Regions from separate parts of the Spirillospora sp. NPDC047279 genome, predicted to be linked through region 1. Evidence: riboswitches for the same ligand, from Rfam matches in the RefSeq annotation. Region 1 holds a riboswitch; the other holds the start of a gene.

Region 1 (5,893 bases):
GCGGAACTACGCCGACTACGGAGCGAGTGACCGGCCGAGGCTCCAGAACGTTCGCGCTCCCCATCCGCACGAGCGCCCGGGCCGGATGGACGGTGGTATCCCGGGAGGGTGACGGTCAGCCGGAGCCGCAGACGCTGTTGGTGGTCGAGATGTCGCCGCCCGGGTAGGCGCCGTACTCCACGCCGTCCGTGACCGCGGGAGCGGGCTGCCCGGGCGGCGCGAATGATCGACGTTCATGTCACTGTGACGCCGGGCCCGCGGCACCGGTTGCCGGAGGGCTTCCGCTCAGACGGCGCGGACGACGTCCGCCTGCGGCCCGCGGTCGCTCTGCGTGATCTCGAACTCGACCCGCTGGCCCTGTTCGAGACTGCGGAATCCGTCCATCTGGATGGCCGAGTAGTGCACGAACACGTCGCGGCCGCCGTCGACCGCGATGAAGCCGTACCCCTTGTCGGCGTTGAACCACTTGACTGTGCCCTGAGCCATTCGGAAAACCTGCCGCTCGTCCGTGACCCCCGGCCACGGTATGACGCCCGCGGACCCCGCCCCTTCTACGCGAGGCCCGGCGACCAGAGGCCGTGTCTCCGCGGCCCGGAGAGGGCCGCGACGGGGTCAACCCGGCATGATCGGGGTTGACCATATAGGCGGGCAGATGTCCGTGACAGCCCTTACGACCGAAGTCTCGACGGCCGGTAATGGTCATCATCAGAAGCCCGGACGAGGGGCAGGACCTCCTCTTCGAGGCGCCGTGAGACGCGCATTCCGTACCGGGTCTCCAGCCTGTCGCGGGCACGCTTGTAACGGTCGGCGGCCTCTTCCAGCGACCCCGGCATGGCGGTGATGCCGAGGGGTTCGAGCAGGTGACGGCTCATCTTGAGCAGTTCGCCGCGGACCCGGTCGGCCATTCCGTGACGGCGCTTGCTCACCAGCCAGAGCGACCAGTCCCAGAAATGCGCGTCCACCGCGGCGAGCGTGTCGGGGCCGATCCGCCAGGGCGGGTTCCAGCTGCGCGGCACGTCCGGGAAGATCAGGTCGATCTTGGCCGGGCCGGCGAAGATGAGCAGGTAGCTCTCGTGGTCGCCGAGCCGGTCCCACTGCGCGGCGAGCGGCTCGTACGGGGACATCAGCCGCGGCAGGTCGGCGGCCACCTGGCCGAAGTCCTCCGCGGCCACGTGGAAGTCCCAGTCCGACACCTCGGTCGCGGTGCCCCGCGCCCGGGAGCCGATCAGCTCCACCTCGCTCACGTCGGGGTGGGCCAGCACGGTACCCGCGACGTCCTCCGCTATCCCCATGCTCGCCCTTTACCCGATCTATCAGGACAAAAGCACACGATCGGGAGGTGATGGCGACGGGACGGGACACGATCCGGCCCGCCGTCCTTCGCGGATGGCGAGCCGGGAACGAGCAGGGAACAGGCAGGCGACGAGCGCGGAACGGGCCGGTGACCGCCGGACGGCGCGCCGGGGGCCGCCCGCGCGCGCCGGCCGTCCGGGTCAGCCGCCGGCGACCGCCGGGATGATGGAGATCTGGGAGCCCTCGGGGGTCGGGGTGTCCAGGCCCTCGGCGAAGCGCACGTCCTCGTCGCCCACGTACACGTTGACGAAGCGGCGGATCTTGCCGTTGTCGTCGAGGATGCGGGCGGCGATGCCGGCGTGGCCGGCGTCCAGGTCGGCGACCACCGCGCGCAGGGTGTCGCCCTCGGCCTTCACCTCGGACTCGCCGCCGGTGTAGGTGCGCAGGATCGTCGGGATGCGCACAGAGACCGTGCTCATGTCACTTACTCCTCTGGAACGGGTCGGACGAGGACGTCGTCAGGCGATGCCGGCGGCGCGGAAGGCGTCGAGGGACGGGGCGATGTTGGCGGTCGGGGCGACCACCGGCGCGATCGCGTCCAGGGTCTTGAGGCCGTCGCCGGAGTTGATGATCACGGTCTCGGCGGACGGGTCGAGCACGCCGGACTCGGTGAGCTTCTTCAGCACGCCGACGGTCACGCCGCCCGCGGTCTCGCCGAAGATGCCCTCGGTGCCGGCCAGCAGCCGGATGCCCTCGATGACCTGCTCGTCGGTGACGTCCTCGATCGAGCCGTTGGTGCGGCGGACGACGTCGAGCACGTACGGCCCGTCGGCGGGGTTGCCGATGGCCAGCGACTTGGCGATGGTGTCCGGCTTGACCGGGCGGACCACGTCGTGCCCGGCCTTGAACGCGGCGGACACCGGGTCGCAGCCCGCGGCCTGCGCGCCGAACACGCGGTAGGGCTTGTCCTCGACGAGCCCGAGCTTGATGAGCTCCTGGAACGCCTTGTCGATCTTGGTGAGCTGGGAGCCGGACGCGATCGGGATCACGATCTGGTCGGGCAGCCGCCAGCCGAGCTGCTCGGCGATCTCGTAGCCCAGGGTCTTGGAGCCCTCGGCGTAGTAGGGCCGCACGTTGACGTTGACGAACGCCCAGTCGTCCTGCTCGCCGGCGATCTCCGAGGCGAGCCGGTTGACGTCGTCGTAGTTGCCGTCGACCGTCACGAACGTGCCGCCGTACACCGCGGTCGTGATGATCTTCTGGGACTCCAGGTTGGACGGCACGAAGACGGCGCTGCGGATGCCGGCGCGGGCGGCGGCCGCGGCCACCGCGTTCGCCAGGTTGCCGGTGGACGGGCAGGCCAGCACCTTGAAGCCGAGCTCGCGGGCGGCGGCCAAGGCCACCGCGACGACGCGGTCCTTGAAGGAGTGGGTCGGGTTGCCGCTGTCGTCCTTCACCCACAGCCGCTGGAGGCCGAGCGACTCGGCCAGCTGGTCGGCGCGCACGAGGCGGGTCAGGCCCGGCTCGATGTTGGGCGTGTCGGCGACGTTCCCGGGAACGGGCAGCAGACCGCGGTAACGCCAGATGTTGCGGGGGCCCGCCTCGATCGAGGCACGAGTGACGTCGCCGAACTCGTACTTGATCTCGAGCGGGCCGAAACACTCTTCGCAGGCGTAGTAGGGACCCAGATCGCGGGTGTCGCCGCATTCGCGGCAGACGAGTCCGGTAGCGGGTCCGAGGTCGGTGGTGGCAGGCGTGAGTGCCATGAGAGCGAGGCCTTTCTCCCCATCTTCCCTGTGCCGCCTTGGTCACAGGCCGGAGTTGGCACCATCTCCTGGCCGGCCTCGCAGGATCGCGAGCGCGCACTGACCAGGTGGTTGCCGGGGCTTCGCAGGGCCGGTCCCTCCACCCCTCTGGATGAGCGTTATTCAGTTGTGTCGGGGGTTGAGCTGGAAGACCGGCCCGATGGCCGCTGTGCTCCCTGCACCCCTCTGGATGAGCGTTATTCAGTTGTGTCGGGGGTTGAGCTGGAAGACCGGCCCGATGGCCGCTGTGCTCCCTGCACCCCTCTAGATGAGCGTTATTCAGTTATGTATGTGCAAGTGAGCCCGGTTGTAGTTTCGGGCTACATGCGTGACTTTACATGATCTGACCGGATGCCAGACAGCCGGATCTCACCGGATGAGACATTACCCACCCGCCCCCGAGATCACCCTGACCTGCCGGCCACACCCGACCATCCTTCCTGGTCGGCCTGGTGGCGGCGCCGTCGGCCTCGGCCCCGCGGGGGCGGCCCGGTCTGGCGTTCCTGGGTCGGGTCCAGGAAGACATGGCGGACGATCTCCAGGCGTTCGCGCAGCAGGCGATCGATCTCTTCGGCGGTGTCCTCGGCCTGGTCCGCGCTGATGTCGTCGGAGAAGTGCACCTTGGCCGCGACCAGCAGGTCGTCCGGGCCGAAGTGCATGGTGAGCAGCTCGTCGATCCCGGTCACCCCGGGCGCCGACGTGATCACCTCGCTGATCACGCGCTGGTCGGCGGGGTCGGCGGCCTGGCCGATGAGCAGCGAACGGCTGTCGCGGCCGAGCGCGAACGCGACCACGACCAGCAGCAGGCCGATCAGGATCGACGCCAGGCCGTCCCAGAACGACGATCCGGTGACCTCCCGCAGCGTCAGGCCGGTGGCGGCGATGATCAGACCGATCACGGCGGCGCTGTCCTCGAAGAGCGCCGCCTTGAACGTCACGTCCGGCGTCTTGCGGACGTGCTCCATCAGGTCCCGGCCGTTCTCGCGCACCTCCGCGCGGGCCTGCGAGTACGCCCGGATCCAGGAGGCTCCCTCGAGCACGAACGCCAGCCCGAGCACGGCGAACGCGAGCCAGACCTGCTCGCCGCCCTTCTCGTGGCCACTGATCGTCAGGATGCCCTCGAAGATCGAGTATCCGGCGCCGGCGACGAAGATGCCGAACGCGGCGAGCAGCGACCAGAAGTAGCGCTCGTTGCCGTAGCCGAACGGGTGCCGCCGGTCCGGCGGGCGTTTGCTGCGCTGCAACGACGCGAGCAGGAACCCCTGGTTGAGGGTGTCTCCCACCGAGTGGGCCCCCTCCGCCAGCATCGCGGACGATCCCGCGAACGCACCGGCGATCAGCTTGGTGATCGCCAGGATCAGGTTCGCCGCACCCGCGACGAGCACCGTTTTCTTGGTCTCCTCCGGCCGCCCCATCCGCTCCGTCTACCCGTGCGGAGGTGACGAACACCTCCGACCGTTTCACCTGGGTCACTTTGATCTCGCCGTACACCAACTGAGACCCTTTCGGTATGAGCCAAGTGCTGGTGGCGTCCAACCGTGGCCCGGTCTCGTTCTCCATGTCCGACGAAGGCACGCTCTCCATGCGGCGGGGCGGGGGCGGCCTGGTGTCAGGACTCGCCGCGGTGACCGGCGGCCCCGGCCGCCCGGCCCGCGAGCCGGCGCCGGATGTGCTGTGGGTGTGCGCGGCGCTCGGCGAAGCCGACCGCGCGGCGGCGCGGCAGGCCCCGGACGGGCGGCTGGACGAGGCGGGCCACGACACCGGCGGCGCGGCCGTGCGGATGCTCGACATCCCGGCCGCGACGTTCCATCGCGCGTACAACGCCATCGCCAACTCGACCCTGTGGTTCGTCCACCACCTGCTGTACGACACCCCGAGGGCCCCGCACTTCGACGCCAGGGCGCGCCGTGACTGGCAGTCGTACGAGGCCTACAACGCCGCGTTCGCCGACGCCCTGGCTCGCGACGCCGCGCCGGGCGCCAAGGCCGCCATCCAGGACTACCACCTGTCGCTGGCACCGCAGATGTTGCGCGAACGGCGGCCCGACCTGAAGATCGTTCACTTCTCGCACACGCCCTGGGCGCCGCCGGAGTACTTCCGGCTGCTGCCCGACGACATCGGCACGCAGGTCCTGGAGGGCATCCTCGGCGCCGACCACGCCGGTTTCCTCACCTCGCGGTGGGCGGCGGCGTTCCTCGACTGCTGCGAGCAGCTCCTGCCGGGGGCGCGCGTCGACCGTGCCGCCTGCACGGTCACCAGGGCCGGGCACACGACCCGGGTGGGCGTGCACGGCCTGGGCGTCGACGGCGAGTCGCTGCGGCACCGCGCCGCCGAACCGGACGTGGTGGCGCGCGCGGAGGCGCTGCGCGAGCAGGTCGGCGACCGGAAGCTGATCGTGCGGGTCGACCGCACGGAGCTCTCCAAGAACATCGTCCGCGGCCTCGCCGCGTACCGCGAGATGCTCACCAACCATCCCGAATGGCGCGGCCGCGTCGTCCACCTGGCGTTCGCCTACCCTTCCCGGCACGACCTGCCGGAGTACCGCGAGTACACGGCGGCGGTGCAGCGGATGGCGGAGCAGATCACCGACGAGTTCGGGACCGCCGAGTGGGAGCCGCTGATCCTCCAGGTGAACGACGACTTCCCGCGTTCGCTGGCCGCCTACGGGCTGGCCGACGTCCTGGTGGTCAACCCGATCAGGGACGGCATGAACCTCGTGGCCAAGGAGGGCCCCGTGCTCTCCGAGGGCGGCTCGGCGCTGGTGTTGTCCCGCGAGGCCGGCGCCGCCGCCGAGC
Region 2 (5,893 bases), on a different contig from region 1:
AAGCTCCAGGTCAAGACGCTGATCGAGGGCACGGGCCCGGCGCTCGCCAAGAACGACCAGGCGCTCGTCCAGTACGTCGGCAAGCTCTGGCGCGACGGCAAGACGTTCGACGAGAGCTGGAGCAAGGGCCAGCCCGCCGCGTTCCCGATCGGGACGGGCGGCACGGTCCCGGGCTTCGACAAGGGCCTGACCGGCGTCAAGGTCGGCAGCCGCGTGCTCCTCGTCCTGCCGCCCGAGGAGGGCTACGGAAAGCAGGGGAACGCGCAGGCCGGAATCAAGGGAACGGACACGCTGGTGTTCGTGGTGGACATTCTCGGCACTCTTCCGAAGTAACGCGGGCCTCAGGTCTCACGGCGGGACACCCGGCTGGGTGTCCCGCCGTTGTTCGTAAAGAGAGTTCCCGTTCCAGCGGAGAGATCAGCCACGACAACCGTACGGCGGCTCTGATCGTCCTCTAATGGGAAGTCCTGGGAGAGTGCAGTGATCGGCCGAAACCACGAATCCCCTCGGGTATCGTCGGTAACGAAAGAATCACGGGGGGCTAGTGAGCAGTAAGGGAAAGAGCCCGGAGGGCGGCAAGCCCACCGGGCCCGACGACGTGAATCCCGACAAGGACGCCGAACCGTCGGCGACCGTGGCCGTGTCCGAGAGCGAATCCGCGTCGGCGTCCACGCCCGCGACCAACGGCGAGAGCAACGGCAGGAGCGACGCGTCCGCGGACGAGGTCGCCGGGACCGCCGCCGCGACCGGAGCCACCGACGAGGCCCGGTCCACGGACGACGCCACGGACGACGCCACGGACGTGGCCGCGAACGAGCCCGACGCCGACGGCGGCGCCGAGGTTCCGGCCAAGGCCGAGGCCAACGGCGACACCGACACGGCCGACGCCGCGAGCAAGGCCGAGCCTGCCGCGCCCGCCGCCAAGGCCGAGGCTCCCGGCAAGGCCGAGGCACCCGGCAAGGCTGAGGCAGCCGGTGAGGCAGGGCCGCCGGACAAGGCCGAGCCCGCGAGCCAGGCCGAGACTCCCGGCGAGACTGAGACTCCCGGCACAGCTGAGGCCGCCGGTGAGGCCGAGGCCCCGAGCAAGACCGAGACCGCCGGTGAGGCCGGGGCTCTGGGCATGGCCGCCGCGGCCACGACTCCGGTCGGCGGTACCGGCAAGGCCGAGGTCGCGAGCAAGGCCGAGCCAGCCGCCAAGGCGGGCGGCGCGGGCAAGGACGGCGGCGCGGAAGGCGCGGGCGGCGCGGGCAAGGGCGGCGGCTCGGGGAAGAAGCAGCGCAGCCGGCCCGCCCGGTACGCGCGGCGGGCCGCGTTCACGGTGCTCGGGCTGATCGGCTTCGGCATCGCCGCGTTCGCGATCGCCTACCTGTTCACGCCGGTCCCGTCGCCGCAGGAGTCCGCGGTGGCGCAGGGGCCGAGCTTCTACTACGCCGACGGCAAGAGCCTGATCGCCAAGACCGGCACCAACCGGGACGCCGTCGAGCTCGGCAAGGTGCCCGAGAACGTGCGGGCCGCGGTGATCGCGGCCGAGAACCGCAGCTTCTACGAGGACCCCGGCGTCTCGGTGAAGGGCACGGTGCGGGCGTTCTGGTCCACGGTGAGCGGCGAGCAGCTCCAGGGCGGCTCCACCATCACCCAGCAGATGGTCCGCAACTACTACGGCGGGATCGGCACCGAACGCTCCGTCTTCCGCAAGCTCAAGGAGATCATGGTCTCCCTGAAGGTCGGGCGGGAGAAGGACAAGGACTGGATCCTCGAGCAGTACCTCAACACGATCTACTTCGGCCGTGACGCGTACGGCATCCAGGCCGCGGCCAAGGCCTACTACGGCAAGGACGTCAGCAAGCTGAACGCGGCGGAGGGCGCCTACCTCGCCGCGGCGATCCAGCAGCCGACGCCGTTCGGCAACCCGACGTCGACGCGCCGCCCGGCCGCCGAGGCGCGCTGGCAGGCCGTGCTCGGCAACATGGTCCGCGACAACGCGATCACGTCCGCCGAGGCGGCGCAGATGACGTTCCCCGTCCCGGACAAGCAGAAGATCACCGACGTCCTCAAGGGCCAGAACGGCTACATGGTCAACGTGGCCAAGAAGGAGCTCCTGGAGCGCCGCGGCTACACCGAGGACGAGATCAACCGCGGTGGGCTGAAGGTCGTCACCACGTTCGACAAGAACCTGATGAACGCCGCCAAGGAGGCGGTGAAGTCCAACGCCCCCAGCGGCATGAGCAAGAAGATCCGCACCGGGCTGGTGTCGGTCGACCCGAAGACCGGCCAGGTGGTGGCGTTCTACGGCGGCCGTGACTACCTCGACGAGGCGGGCAGCAGCGCGTTCTGGGACCTGGCGCAGGCCGGGTCGGGCTTCAAGCCGATCGCGCTGGCCGCCGCCCTCGACAACGGCAAGTCGTTGTCGGACTCCTACGACGGCAGCTCGCCGCAGTACTTCAGCGGTCACCCCGTACGGAACGACAGCAACAGCCAGTTCGGCACCATCAACCTGGTGACGATGACGCAGAACTCGGTCAACACCGCGTACGTCAACCTCGGCCGCGACATCGGCAACGACAAGATCGCCGAGATGGCGGAGAAGATGGGCATCCCGGCGTCCCAGATGACGTCGGCGCAACGTTCGGCCGCCACGTTCCCGCTGGGCGTCATCTCGGTGCACCCGGTGCAGCAGGCCGGGGTCTACTCCACGTTCGCGTCCGAGGGCGTCTACCGCGCGCCCTACACGGTCAAGTCGGTCAGTGACGTCAAGGGCGACGAGAAGGACTTCACCGAGAAGGGCAAGCGCGCGTTCACCCCTCAGGTCGCGCGGGACGCCACGTACGCGATGAGCAAGGTCGTCCAGAACGGCACGGGCACGGGCGCGCAGCTGTCCGACGGCCGCGACGTGGCGGGCAAGACCGGCACGACCGACGAGGGCCGGGCGATCTGGTTCAACGGCTTCATCCCGCAGATGGCGACGTCGGTGGCGATGTTCCGCAGCGACGGCAAGCCGCTGTCGATCCCGGGGTACGGGGTGTACGGCGGCCAGCTGCCGGCGCAGATCTGGAACTCGTACATGTCCGACGCCGTCAACATCAAGAACTTCGACATCAAGGAGTTCGGCAAGCCGTCGGAGTTCACCGGCGGCTACGACGGCACGCCCGGCAACCGTTCGTCGGACATCCCGTCGGCCCCGCCGTCCAACAACACCCCGACGCGGCCGACGCAGCCGACGGACCCGGGCACGCAGGACCCGGATCCGCCGACGGGAGGTCCCGGCGACCCGCCCACCGAGCCGACGGAGCCGGGCGACCCCGACGACCCCGGCGACCCGGACGATCCGGGCGGCGGAGGCGGCGGTGGCGGAGGCGGGAATCTGCTGCGGCCCAACGCCGACGGATAGCCGTTCCGCCGGACGCCGGAAACGCTGATCGCGACGAGAAAGGGAGCTCGGCCCACCGGCCGGGCTCCCTTTTCGTACGGGTCGTCAATAACGCCGCGGGAGTTTCAGGAACAGGCCTTGCCGATCCGGTCCGGCGTGCCGGACATGGCGGAGTTGAGTTGTGCGGCGTCGCCCGTTCCGACACTGGCCGCGGCCGTGCGCAAGCGCTTCACCTCGTCGTCGAGCGCCTGCTTGAGTTCTTTCTTCTCGGCCTTCTTGGCGAGCGCGTCGATTCGCCCGGCGAGTTGTTCGGTGGCCTGTTTCCATTGCGCCGAATCGTCCGCCGACGCCACTCTCACCTGGGCGATGTACTGCTGGTAGGCCTGCTTGGTGTCGCCGCAGATCTGGCCGGTGTTGCCGTTCCCGCCCAGCAGCCCGCACGCGCCCAGGCCGAGGAGCAGCGCCCCGCTCCCGGCGGCGGCCCGCGCCGCCCGTGCCCCGTTTCGCATCGCACCCTCCCGCTTGATCCCCGCAAGTATCCGCATATACTTCCGCACTAGGTCATGAGTGCCAGCGTCAAGCCCCGGCTTGCTGGCCGGCAACCCTTCGTCCGCGATGGGGTGCCCCGGGTGAAGACCGGGCCGTGCGCGACACCGCGTGCGGCAAGCGCGGGCCCCGGCCGATGCCTTGAGGGTCCATGGATCCCGAAAGGTCTTCCGCATGCACGCCGCCACGCTCGTCCCCTCCACCTCCACCTCCACCTCTGACTCCGGCTCCGCCGCGCCCGTTCCGTCCAGCCGTACGCGGCGCCCCGCCGCGGTGGCGGCGGCCCCCGCACGGCCGGCGCCGCTCAGCGTCGTCGGAGCGGACGCGCAGGTCCCGCTGAACGACGGCCGCAGCGTCGGCTACGCCAACCTCGACTACGCGGCGAGCGCGCCCTGTCTGGAGGCGGTGCAGGAGGCCATCACCCGCGCACTGCCGTACTACAGCAGCGTCCACCGCGGCGCCGGATACGCGTCCCAGGTGACCACCGAGGCGTACGAGAGGGCGCGCGAGACCGTGCGGTCGTTCCTGGGCGCCTGGTCGCGCGACGCGGTCGTCTTCACCCGCAACACCACCGACGCGATGAACCTCCTCGCCCACGCCGTCCCGGCGGGCACCACCGTCGTGGTCTTCGAGACCGAGCACCACGCCACCCTGCTCCCGTGGAAGCGCGCGGTGCGGCTGCCCGCGCCCGCGAGCCCGGCCGAGGCGGTCTCGGCCGCCGACCGGGCGCTCGCCGAGGCCCCTGGGGGCCCGCGGCTGCTGGTCGTGACGGCCGCCTCGAACGTGACCGGCGAGGTGTGGCCGATCGCCGACCTGGCGGACGTCGCGCACCGCCACGGCGCCCGCATCGCCGTCGACGCCGCACAGCTCGTCCCGCACCGGCCGATCGACATGACCGCGCTCGACCTGGACTACGTGGCCTTCTCCGGCCACAAGCTGTACGCGCCGTTCGGCGCCGGCGTGCTCGCCGGCCGCGCCGACTGGCTGCGCGCCGCCGGGCCGTACCTCAAGGGCGGCGGCGCCAGCGCCGCGGTGTCCGACCGCGGCGACACCGCGCGGTGGTCCGCGGACGCGGCGCAGCGCCACGAGGCCGGAACCCCCAACGTCCTCGGCGTGATCGCGCTCGCCGCCGCCTGCGAGGCCCTGGCGGGTGCCGGCTGGGAGAGCCTCGCCGCCCAGGAGGAACGGCTGCTGGCCCGGCTGCGGCGCGGGCTCGCCGCGATCCCCGGTGTGCGCGAACTCACTCTGTGGGAAGGCCCTAACCCCCGGGTCGGAATAGTGTCCTTCGTCGTGGACGGCTGGAACGCGCGCGATGTGGCGCTTACGCTGTCGGGTGACTACGGGATCGGCGTCCGGGACGGAAAATTCTGCGCTCATCCGTTCGTCCACCACCTGCTGGGCGCCCCGGCGACCGGCCAGGAGGACGAGGGTGCCAAGGGTGAGGGCGGGTGCGGGGGTGGACAGTCCTCGGCGGTGCGCGCGAGCTTCGGCGTCGGCACCACCGACGAGCACGTCGACCGGCTGCTGGAGGCCCTCGCACGCGTCGCGGGAGAGCCGCGCGGCTGACGCTCCGGCGTGTCCGCGCTGCCGTCCGGCCGGCCCTCGCAGAAGGATGGGCCGGTCGGCGCCGGGTCTCGTCCACAGACCGCCGATCGGGCGCTTTGGTCCTGTTCGCCCATGTAGCGTAGGCAGGTCCGTAAGTTGCCCGCCGGGGCCCGCGGGGCAGGTTCGCAGGTCGCGGGTACAGGGGCGGCGGGATGGGTAAGCGCAGCAAGACACAGGGGGTGGCAACCGTGGCCGACGCGTGGCGACCCACGTCGGATCTCGAGCGCCGGCTGCATGAGGCGGTGCGTACCGGGGACCAGGAGACGTACTTCCGGCTGCTCGCGGAGAGCGAGCTGGTGATCCCCGTACCACCGGACCTGATCGACGACGTTCTCGCCAACGAGGCCCAGCCGACGTGGCCGACCCAGGACGAGG

What was found. A riboswitch is a leader RNA that binds a small molecule or an ion and turns the genes downstream of it on or off. The one in region 1 is predicted to bind S-adenosylmethionine.
Region 2: it holds a riboswitch for S-adenosylmethionine, as region 1 does, so the genes downstream of both, ABZ810_RS27345 (aminotransferase class V-fold PLP-dependent enzyme) here and thrC (threonine synthase) in region 1, are expected to answer to the same signal.

The regions. Positions count from the first base shown of each region.
Region 1 is NZ_JBEYUA010000035.1:10,987-16,879, forward strand. Features, by position in the region: gene ABZ810_RS46675 (CPCC family cysteine-rich protein) at 1-112, shown strand, start outside; gene ABZ810_RS46680 (cold-shock protein) at 286-486, opposite strand; gene ABZ810_RS46685 (hypothetical protein) at 669-1,292, opposite strand; gene ABZ810_RS46690 (MoaD/ThiS family protein) at 1,494-1,772, opposite strand; gene thrC (threonine synthase) at 1,812-3,059, opposite strand; SAM riboswitch class I at 3,076-3,217, opposite strand; gene ABZ810_RS46700 (cation diffusion facilitator family transporter) at 3,503-4,513, opposite strand; gene ABZ810_RS46705 (trehalose-6-phosphate synthase) at 4,609-5,893, shown strand, end outside.
Region 2 is NZ_JBEYUA010000011.1:56,356-62,248, reverse strand. Features, by position in the region: gene ABZ810_RS27360 (FKBP-type peptidyl-prolyl cis-trans isomerase) at 1-333, shown strand, start outside; gene ABZ810_RS27355 (transglycosylase domain-containing protein) at 545-3,388, shown strand; gene ABZ810_RS27350 (hypothetical protein) at 3,493-3,876, opposite strand; SAM riboswitch class IV at 3,927-4,042, shown strand; gene ABZ810_RS27345 (aminotransferase class V-fold PLP-dependent enzyme) at 4,088-5,479, shown strand; partial or broken gene ABZ810_RS27340 (SseB family protein) at 5,671-5,893, shown strand, end outside.